Regions from separate parts of the Mesorhizobium sp. M0778 genome, predicted to be linked through region 1. Evidence: riboswitches for the same ligand, from Rfam matches in the RefSeq annotation. Region 1 holds a riboswitch; the other holds the start of a gene.
The links. Region 1 has a riboswitch for S-adenosylmethionine ahead of metX (homoserine O-acetyltransferase MetX). Riboswitches for the same ligand answer to the same signal wherever they lie in the genome.
Positions count from the first base shown of each region.

Region 1 (5,399 bases):
GCGAGTGCTGCGACAACGCCGCGATTGGCCTCTTCGGTGCCGATGCTCATGCGCAGCGCGTTGGGAAAACCGTAGCCGGAAACGCGCCGCAATATGTAGCCGCGCGCACTGAGGTAGTCGTCGGCGGCCGCCGCCGAATGCTTTTTGTCTTCGGGAAAGTGGATCAGGATGAAATTGCCGACGCTCGGGGTCACCCGCAGCCCGAGCCCGGTCAATTGCTCGCTCAGCCAGGCCAGCCAGGTCTCGTTATGCGCGACGCTGCGCTCGATATGAGCGCGGTCGCGGATCGCCGCGATGCCGGCCTCGATCGCCGTCGCATTGACGTTGAAAGGCCCGCGCACGCGGTTGATCGCGTCGATGACGTGCATTGGCGCATAGATCCAGCCGATCCGCGCGCCACCGAGGCCCAATTTCGAGAAGGTGCGGGTCATGACCACGTTTTCCGCGCTGCCCACCAACTCGACGCCGGCTTCATAGTCGTTGCGCCGGACATATTCGGCGTAGGCGGCATCCAGCACCAGAAGCACGTTTCGCGGCAGGCCGGCATGCAGGCGGCGCACCTCCTGGAACGGCACGTAAGTGCCGGTCGGGTTGTTCGGATTGGCAAGGAAGATGATCCTGGTACGCGGCGTCACCGCGGCGAGGATCGCATCGATGTCGGCGCGTTCATCGGTCTCCTTGACCGTTACCGGGACCGCACCGGCCGACTGTATGTAGATCTTGTAGACCATGAAGCCGTGTTCGGTGATGATGGCTTCATCGCCGGGCGCGAGGTAGGTCTGCGCAAGCAGGCCCAGGATCTCGTCGGAACCGTTGGAGCAGACGATGTTCGCCGGATTGAGCCCATGCACCTCGGCGATCGCCTCCCGCAGGCGCCTGGCGCTGCCGTCGGGATAGACCGCGAGCTTGTCGGCGACCGCGCGCGCGGCCTCTATCGCCTTTGGCGAAGGACCGAGCGGGTTCTCGTTCGCCGACAGTTTGTGGACTTTGACGACACCTTCAGGCGCCGCGCTCTTGCCGGGCACATAGGCTTCGATGTCCATGATGCCGGCGCGGGGCGTTGGACGTGTCTGATCCGGTGTCTGGCTCATTCCATGAAATCCGTCGAGGAAGCCTCCATCCGGAAGCCGCAGCGGAAATACAAGCCGTGGCCCGGAATGTCGAGGGGCGGCAATTCGGGATCAATAACTTGCCGTTGACGAAGCCATGCGTCAGTCCTAGAAGAGCAGCGACAGTTCCGTGGTGATTTGGCCGGTCGGCTTGCAGCCACGTTAAACAACTTGCTAAAGGGCCGTTTGCATCTTGTAACCGGCTTTGCGAAGGCATGGCCGGTTTTTTGTTGCCCTGACTGGTTGTTGCCCGGACCGGCGGACAACTGAAGGCCGGGCAAGGAGATGTGATGGTCGCTTTGCGCGCGCGAAAAACCAACAACGAGGCCGACCAGCCGTCGAGCCCGGTGTTGCGTTTCGGCGCCGACAAGCCGCTCAAGCTCGACGCCGGCACGCTGCTGTCGCCGTTCCAGATCGCCTACCAGACCTATGGCACGCTCAACGACGCGCGCTCCAACGCCATCCTCGTCTGCCATGCGCTGACCGGTGACCAGCATGTCGCCAACACCAATCCGGTGACCGGCAAGCCGGGCTGGTGGGAAGTGCTGATCGGCCCCGGCAAGATCATCGATACCGACCGGTTCTTCGTCATCTCGTCCAACGTCATCGGCGGCTGCCTCGGTTCCACCGGCCCCGCCTCGACAAATCCCGCAACCGCCAAGCCTTACGGGCTCGACCTGCCGATCATCACCATCCGCGACATGGTGCGGGCGCAGCTGATGCTGGTCGAGCATTTCGGCATCGAACAGCTGTTCAGCGTGCTGGGCGGCTCGATGGGCGGCATGCAGGTGCTGCAATGGGCCTCCAGCTATCCCGAGCGCGTCTTCTCGGCCCTGCCGATCGCCACCGGCGCCCGCCATTCCTCGCAGAACATCGCTTTCCACGAGGTCGGCAGGCAAGCGGTGATGGCCGACCCCGACTGGCATGGCGGCAAATATTTCGAGCACGGCAAGCGACCGGAAAAGGGGCTGGCGGTGGCGCGCATGGCCGCCCACATCACCTATCTGTCGGAAGCAGCGCTGCACCGCAAGTTCGGCCGCAACCTGCAGGACCGCGAAGCGCTGACCTTCGGTTTCGATGCCGACTTCCAGATCGAGAGCTATCTGCGCCATCAGGGCATGACCTTCGTCGATCGCTTCGATGCCAACTCCTATCTCTACATGACCCGGGCGATGGACTATTTCGATCTCGCCGCCGACCATGGCGGCCGGCTGGCCGATGCCTTCGCCGGCACCAAGACCCGTTTTTGCCTGGTCTCCTTCACCAGCGACTGGCTGTTCCCGACCGAGGAGAGCCGCTCGGTCGTTCACGCGCTGAACGCGGCCGGCGCCTCGGTATCGTTCGTCGAAATCGAGACCGACCGCGGCCACGACGCCTTCCTGCTCGACGAGCCGGAACTGTTCGCCGCCATCAAAGGCTTCATCGCCTCGGCGGCCCGGGCTAGAGGGCTCGGCGCATGACCTCGAAAAGTTGCACGCTTTTCGGATCAGGACCATGTGCCAGGCATCAGCGCATGACCCTGAAAAGTAGCAGACTTTTCGGATCAGGATCATGCGCCAGGCATCAGCGCATGGCCCCGAAAAGTTGCAGACTTTTCGGATCAGGACCATGCGCCAGGCAGGAGCCGAGCCAATGAGCGTCAACCGCGCCCAGCGCGTCGACCTCGAAGTCGTCGCCGATCTCATCCCGCCGCAGTCGCGGGTGCTGGACGTCGGTTCCGGCGACGGCCTGCTGCTCGAATTGCTGCAGGCGACCAAGAAGGTCGACGGCCGCGGGCTGGAACTGTCGCAGCGCGGCGTCAACGAATGCGTGGCGCGCGGCCTGTCGGTCATTCAAGGCGATGCCGACAAGGACCTCCAATTCTATCCCGACAAGGGCTTCGACTTTGTCGTCTTGTCGCAGACCTTGCAGGCGACCCGCAATCCGAAGCTGGTGCTCGACGAACTGCTCCGGATCGGCAACCGCGCCATCGTCTCATTCCCCAATTTCGGCCACTGGCGGGTACGCTTTTCGCTGCTCTTCAACGGCCGCATGCCGGTGACCAAGGACCTGCCCTATTACTGGTACGACACCCCCAACATCCATTTCTGCACCATTCGCGATTTCGTCAATCTATGCGACGAGCTGGGCGCGACGGTGGAAAAGGCAACCGCGCTCGACGCCAACGGCCAGCGGATCGGCTTCTCGATGCCGTGGTGGTTCTGGAACTTTTTCGGCCAGCAGGCGGTATTTCTGCTGAAACGGTAGCAGGCCGCCCGCGAGCCGATCATTCCCCTTATTCAAGCACGTCGGTGGCCTTGTGCGGATGCGCAACGCCGTCGACAAGGACCACATCGGACTGAGAATTCTCGGTGCGCAGCGGCAAGATCTCCTGATAGGCGGCCGAGCGGTACCATCCGCGCGCCTGCTGCATGTCTGGAAATTCGATCATGACGAGGTGCCCCGGCCAGGTGTTTTCAACCACGTCCACCTCGCTGCCATGCACAATGAAGCGCCCGCCAAACGGCTCCAGCGTGGCATCGATCTTCTGCAGGTACTCGACGATCGGCGGCCCTGGCGTGACCTGGCGCATATGGGCGACGGCGTAGGCGGTCATGGTGTAACTCCTTGTGGTCGAAAGCCGGACAACCGGCTTGATGGGAGCAGTTTGCCGGGACGTTGCGCGCTGGTCGATTACCCCCGAGGTAATGACACCGAATACAAAACTGGCGCGCCGCTGCCGTCACCTGAAAGATATTTCTGCCTGGCACCGATGATTTCCGCCCACCTGCGCTGTCCTTATCGATGAGCGCGCCTGGATGGTCCGGCGGCCGGGAACAGAGAGGTGATCCATGGGATCGTTGCAAAATCAGAATGTCGTCGTCGTCGGGGGCAGCCGTGGTGTCGGCCGCTCCATCGCGGAGGCCGCCCTCAAGGAGAAAGCGGCGGTGCTGGCCGTCGCCCGTGGAAAACAGGCGCTGGCGCAATTTGCCTGGGAAGTCTCGGGCGTGAAGACGCTCGCGGCCGATGCGACGGTGGACTCCGCCCCCGATAAGGTCTTCGCCGCGCTGGAGCCGGACGTGCTGGTGATCTGCGCAGGCGCGCTGGCCCCTTCCGCGCCGGTGCATGAACAGAACTGGAAGGCCTTCTCGGCAAATTGGGACACCGACGTCAAGGCGTCGTTCCTGTTTTGCCGGGCCGCTCTGCGCCGTCCGCTCAAGCCGGGAACCCGGATCGTTCTGATCTCCAGCGGCGCGGCCTTGACCGGCGGACCACCCAATGCCGGCGGCTATGCCGGCGCAAAACGCATGCAGATGTTCCTGGCCGGTCATAGCCAGAAGGAGTCGGACCGGCTTGGCCTCGGCCTGCGCTTCATGGCGCTCGCGCCGATGCGGATCATGCCGGAGACCGGCGTGGGCAAGGCCGGCGTCGACAGCATCGCGGCCTATATGGGCATCCAGCCGGCGGACTTCATCGCCGCCATGACCGACATGCAGACGCCGGCCGATGTCGGACGGGCGGTGGTCGCACTCGCCACCGGCCAGCCGCAAGGCAGTTCCTTCATGGTGAGCGGGAGCGGGCTTGCCCCGGCCGCCTGAGGCGCGCGTAATGCAAACCTGACCCGGAACCCGAAAGTAGCATGACAGACGCTGAGCCACCTCTGGAGCCAGCACGCCAGCCGATCCTCGATCGGCTGGCCTTCGAGAAGGTCACGGCCGCGCATCGCCGCGAACTCAAGCTGCATTGCTATCGCATGATGGGTTCGCTGCACGAGGCCGACGACCTCGTCCAGGACACGTTGCTTCGCGCCTGGCGCGCAAGGTCGGAGTTCGACGGGCGGGGTTCGGTTCGCGGTTGGCTCTATATGATCGCGACCAATGCTTGCCTTAACGCCATCAAGGCGAGGTCGAGGGCGCGTCGCATTCTCCGGGAACCCGGACGGCCGCCGTCGCACGGGGCGGCCATAGGCGGGCCCGTAGCTGACGTCGCGTGGCTGGAGCCCTACCCCGACGCCGAGCTTCCAGACATTGCCGGCAGCGAGCCAGGTCCGGAAGCCCGTTACGAGAGCCGCGAGGCCGTCCAGCTCGCCTTCGTCGCCGCTATCCAGGATCTGCCGCCCAGGCAGCGCGCCGCGCTGCTGCTTGCCGACGTCCTGGGATGGTCGGCCGTCGAGACGGCGCGTTTGCTGGGCGGATCGACGGCTTCGATCAACAGCGCGTTGCAGCGCGCCCGCGCAACGCTGACGGCGCGCTATCCTGGCGGACGGCCGGCCAGCCGATGACGGCCCAACCCCGAAGAAGGCCTGCTGCT
Region 1 is NZ_JAMYPA010000001.1:648,621-654,019, reverse strand. It holds gene hisC (histidinol-phosphate transaminase) at 1-1,091, opposite strand, end outside; SAM riboswitch at 1,230-1,307, shown strand; gene metX (homoserine O-acetyltransferase MetX) at 1,400-2,569, shown strand; gene metW (methionine biosynthesis protein MetW) at 2,742-3,356, shown strand; gene NKI22_RS03370 (DUF1330 domain-containing protein) at 3,385-3,705, opposite strand; gene NKI22_RS03365 (SDR family NAD(P)-dependent oxidoreductase) at 3,941-4,687, shown strand; gene NKI22_RS03360 (RNA polymerase subunit sigma-70) at 4,729-5,370, shown strand.

Region 2 (5,399 bases), on a different contig from region 1:
TGTTCTTCGCCCCCGAGATCCTGATCGGCGCGGCGCCGCCGCTGGTGCTTGCGCTGATCGCGGCGGCTGACGCCGGCGTCAGCCTGCCGGCAACCGCCATCGCCGTGCTGGTCGCGGCCTACCTGCCGGAATGTGCCCTGGCCTGGGTCAAAGGATGGCACCTGTCGCTGCGCACCATCTTGGCAATGATGGTTCGCGACTGCATGCTGCCGGCGATATGGGCGCGCGGCTGGCTGAGCGGCGCCGTCGACTGGCGCGGCAACGTTATGACCATCCAGACCAAGGCCGTCGCGGAGCTGGAAGAGACCCCGTCCGGCGCCTGACCGGCACGTCCGGCGCGGGCTGTACGAACCCGCTCGCCCTGTTCGGCCAGCCTTATCCGGCAGCTCTCAGCGCTTGCTCGACATCTTCGAGCAGATCGTCGGTATCTTCCAGGCCCACGGAAAGCCTGAGCGTTCCCGGTCCGATGCCGAGCTCGGCGCGGGCCTCATCGGTCAAATTCTTGTGCGTGGTCGTCGCCGGATGGGTGATCAAGCTCTTGGCGTCGCCGAGATTGTTGGAAATCAGCACGATGTCGAGCGCGTTCTGGAAAGCAAAGGCCGCCTGCTTGCCGCCCTTCACATCCAGGCAGATCAGCGTCGAACCACCCGACATCTGCTTCTTGACCACGGCCGCTTGCGGGTGGTCGGCACGGCCGGGATAGATGACGCGGGCGATTTGCGGGCGCTCGGCGAGGAAATCCGCGATGCGGCCGGCACTTTCCGTCTGCTGGCGTACGCGCAGCGGCAGCGTCTCCAGGCCTTTCAGCAGGGTCCAGGCATTGAAGGGCGAGAGGCTGGGGCCGGTGTGGCGGAAATAGTCATGCAGGTTCTCGTCGATCCATTTTTTGTCCGACAAGATAACGCCTCCAAGGCAGCGCCCTTGGCCGTCAATATGCTTGGTGGCCGAATAGACGACGATATGGGCGCCGAGCTGCAAGGGTTTCTGCTGCAAGGGCGTGGCGAAGACATTGTCGACGATCAGCCTGGCGCCGATCGAGTTGGCAAGTGCCGCGACGGCGGCGATGTCGACCACCTCCAGCGTTGGGTTGGTCGGGCTTTCCAGGAAGAACAGTTTGGTGTTCGGCTTGACCGCCTGTTCCCAATTGGCGATGTCAGTGCCATCGACCAGCGTTGCCTCGATGCCGTATTTCGGCGCCAGCGTCTCGACCACCCAGCGGCAGGAGCCGAACAATGCGCGCGCCGCCACGATATGGTCGCCCGCCTTGGCGCTGCACAGCAATGCTGCCGTCACCGCCGCCATGCCGGACGCCGTGGCGCGCGCGTCCTCGGCGCCTTCCAGCGCGCACATACGCTTTTCGAACATGTCGACCGTCGGATTGGCATAGCGCGAATAGATGAAGCCCGGCTCCTCCCCCTTGAAGCGGGCTTCCGCCGCTTGCGCCGTCTCGTAGACATAGCCTTGGGTGAGATACATCGCCTCGGAGGTCTCGCCGAAGCCGGAACGCAGCGTCCCGGCATGCACGAGTGCGGTCTGAGGCTTCCAGTCGCGCTTCTTGGTCATCATTCTATCCAAACACCAAAAATGGTCCAAACAACAAAAAACCGGTCGCGAAAGTCGCAACCGGTCCATATGGCCTTGCGGCCCGACGGTCCTTTAGCGACTTGTTTAACGTGGCTGCAAGCCGACCGGCCAAATCACCACGGGATAACGAGCTTTAGACCCGCACCACGCTTGCGTCAATTGCCGGCATGATTAAGACGGTTGTACCAAGCAGGTGCCAAAGGCGTCCACGGTTTGTGGCAAGGACCTGTGACGAAACAAGACCTCGCCCGGTGTTCGAACGGAGCCAGACCCTTGCGGCAGACAGGCATTCTTCCCGATCGGGATATTTCCGCGCTGTTCCAGACGGGCGCGCTGAAATCGCCGCGCGCGCTCGATGCCGACCAGATCCAGCCGGCCAGCCTTGACCTCAGGCTCGGCGACAAGGCCTGGCGCGTGCGTGCTTCCTTCTTGCCCGGCCCCGACCACAGAGTTGTCGACAAGCTCGACCGGCTGAAGTTGCACGAGATCAACCTCGCCGAAGGTGCCGTGCTCGAAACCGGCTGCGTCTACATCGTGCCACTGCTCGAAAGCCTGGCGCTGCCCGCGCATATTTCGGCTTCGGCCAACCCGAAGAGCTCGACCGGGCGGCTCGACATCTTCACTCGGGTAATGACCGACCGCGGCCACGAGTTCGACAAGATCGCCGCCGGCTATGAAGGCCCGCTCTATCTGGAGGTCAGCCCGCGCACCTTCCCGATCGTCGTGCGCACCGGCTCGCGGCTGTCGCAGATCAGGTTCCGCACCGGCAATGCGCTTTTGTCGGAAAGCGAACTGCACGAGTTGCACCGCGCCGAGATGCTGGTCGCCACCGAGCCGCCCAACATCTCAGGCGGCGGCATCGCGTTGTCGATCGACCTCGACGGTGACAAGGACGGGCTGGTCGGCTATCGCGGCAAGCACCACACCGGCCTGGTCGACGTCGACAAGCGCGCCGCGCAGGATGTCGTCGATTTCTGGGAGCCGCTCTACAAGAGCGGTGCCGGCGAGCTGGTGCTCGATCCGGACGAATTCTATATCCTGGTGTCACGCGAGGCGGTGCATGTGCCGCCGCTCTACGCCGCCGAAATGACGCCCTTCGATCCGTTGGTCGGCGAGTTTCGCGTCCATTATGCCGGTTTCTTCGACCCCGGTTTCGGCCATTCGGCGTCGGGCGGCACCGGCAGCCGGGCGGTGCTCGAGGTGCGCAGCCACGAAGTGCCGTTCATTCTCGATCATGGCCAGATCGTCGGACGGTTGGTCTACGAGCACATGCTGAAACGGCCGCAAGCGCTCTACGGCACCGATCTCGGTTCGAACTATCAGGCGCAAGGCCTAAAACTGTCCAAGCATTTCCGCGCCGCGCGCTGAGCTTCCCCTCACTTTGCGGCCTATGCCGGCTCAAAGCGCCTTCACCGCCACCTTCACCGGCTGCTCGATTTCGAGCGGGTTGCGCAGCGGCAGGCCGAAATCCTTCGCCTCGATCTCGAATACGTCGCCGGGCTCGGTCCTGATGCCGTCGGCGAAGGACAGCGTCGCCGTGCCGAACATGTGCACATGCACGTCGCCCGGCTGGCGGAAGGCCGAGTATTTGAAGTGGTGATGCTCGAGATTGCCAATGGTGTGCGACATGTTCGCCTCGCCCGACAGGAACGGCTTTTCCCAAAGCAGCTTGCCGTGGCGCAGGATGCGTGAAGCGCCGCGAATGTCGGACGGCAGGTCGCCGATCAGGATCTCCGGCCCGAACGAGGCGTTGCGCAGTTTCGAATGGGCGAGGAAGAGATAATTCACGCGCTCGGTGACGTGGTCGGAAAACTCGTTCGACAGCGTGAAGCCGACGCGGAACGGGGCGCCGTCGTCGCCGATCACATAGATTCCGGCGATTTCCGGCTCCTCGCCGGCATCCTGGGCGAAGGCGGGCGACATGAGCGCCGCGCCGGGCGCCACTGCCATGGTACCGTTACCCTTGTAGAACCATTCGGGCTGCACGCCGATCTGGCCCTTCGCCGGCTTGCCGCCCTCCAGCCCCATGCGGAACATCTTCATGGAATCGGTCAGCTGTTCCTCGCCGCCATCGCTGAGCTTCTTGTGCATGGAATCGCGGGTCGCGGCGGAGCCGAGATGCGTCAGCCCGGTGCCGGTGAGATGGAGATGCGCCGGATCGGGATGGTTGATCGGCGACAGCAGCCGTCCCTTCTTGTAGGCTGCGTCGAGATCGACGGTTTCGCCGAAGCCCTTGCGCTCGATCAGGGCGACAAGCCCGGTGCCGGTGCGCGCGGCTTCCATCGCCAGCGAATAGACGCTGCGAGCGCCGTTGATGACGCGGGTCTTGCCGCCGTTGCGGGCAACGACGCGGATCGTCTCGGCGTCGTCGAGGATCTGTGAGATCAGCATGGTAACCCTCTCTGAATTGCGGCCTGCCTTCTTGGCAAACCCTGCCCGGCGCGGCTCGGACCCTGTCCACGCCGCGGTTGAAATTCTTCGTCCGGATTGCGCTCGCGGGTCAGGTCCCTCGGGGGACTTCTTCGCGCCGCCCGGCAGCGCCGCGATGTGACCTGTATGCCTCCTGGTTGCCTCTCAAGCCTTGTTCTTGTTGTAGACGTCGAAGACGACGGCGCCGAGCAGCACCAGGCCTTTGACCACCTGCTGCCAATCGACATTGACGCCCATGATCGACATGCCGTTGTTCATGACGCCCATGATGAAACCGCCGACCACCGCGCCGATGACCTGGCCGACGCCGCCCATCGCCGAAGCGCCACCAATGAACACCGCGGCGATGACGTCGAGTTCGCTGCCGAGGCCCGCCGCAGGCACCGCCTGCCCCAGGCGCGCCGCGATAATCAGGCCGCCGAGTGCCGACAGCACGCCCATGTTGATGAACACCATCAACGTCAGCCGTTCGGTCTTGATGCCCGATAGCTGGGCTGCCTTGGCATTGCCGCCCATCGCATAGATGCGGCGTCCGATCGTCATGCGTTTGGTAACGAAGACGAACAACGCGATCAGCACGCCCATCACCATGAGAACGATGGGCAGGCCCCTATAGGTGGCGAATTGGTAGACCAGAAACAGTGCCAGCCCGCTGATCACCAGGGTCTTGACGACGAACAGCGAGAAAGGCTCGGCTTCGTAGCCATGCCGCTCGCGGGTGCGCCGCGCCCTGAGCCCGAAATAGGCATAGGCGAGCACGGCGGCGAGGCCGATCACGATAGTCGTCAGGTGCAGCGTCAGGCCGCTGCCGACAATGGTTTTGCCGGCGGCGTTCACGGTCGGTGGTATCAGCGTCAATGGGCCGATCAGGTCCGGAATGAAGCCGGAACTCAGCGCCTTGAAGCCGACTGGAAGCGGCCCCACGGAAGACCCGCCACCCAGCAGCGCCTGACAGATGCCGCGGAAGATCAGCATGCCCGCCAACGTGACGATAAAGCTCGGTATTCGGTGATAGGCAATCCAGTAGCCTTGTGCCGCGCCGATCGCGCCACCCACGATCAGGCAGATGATCGACACCACCAGCGGATTGCTCAATGGGCCAAGCGGCCAGATAACCATCATCATCGCCGCCAGTGCGCCGATGAAGCCGGCGACTGAGCCGACGCTGAGATCGATATGGCCCGAAACGATCACCAGAAGCATGCCCAGCGCCATCACGATGATGAAGCTGTTCTGCTGCACGAGATTGCTGAGGTTCACCGGCTTGAACAGCGTTCCGGACGTGGTGAACTGGAAGAACACCATGATTGCGATCAACGCCAGCACCAACCCGTATTCGCGCAGATTGGTGACCAGCGCCGAGACGGCAATGCGAGGTGCCTGTT
Region 2 is NZ_JAMYPA010000005.1:73,243-78,641, reverse strand. It holds gene NKI22_RS09230 (ceramide glucosyltransferase) at 1-323, shown strand, start outside; gene NKI22_RS09225 (O-succinylhomoserine sulfhydrylase) at 376-1,566, opposite strand; SAM riboswitch at 1,637-1,714, opposite strand; gene NKI22_RS09220 (2'-deoxycytidine 5'-triphosphate deaminase) at 1,858-2,952, shown strand; gene araD1 (AraD1 family protein) at 2,983-3,975, opposite strand; gene mmsB (multiple monosaccharide ABC transporter permease) at 4,159-5,399, opposite strand, start outside.
Region 2: it holds a riboswitch for S-adenosylmethionine, as region 1 does, so the genes downstream of both, NKI22_RS09225 (O-succinylhomoserine sulfhydrylase) here and metX (homoserine O-acetyltransferase MetX) in region 1, are expected to answer to the same signal.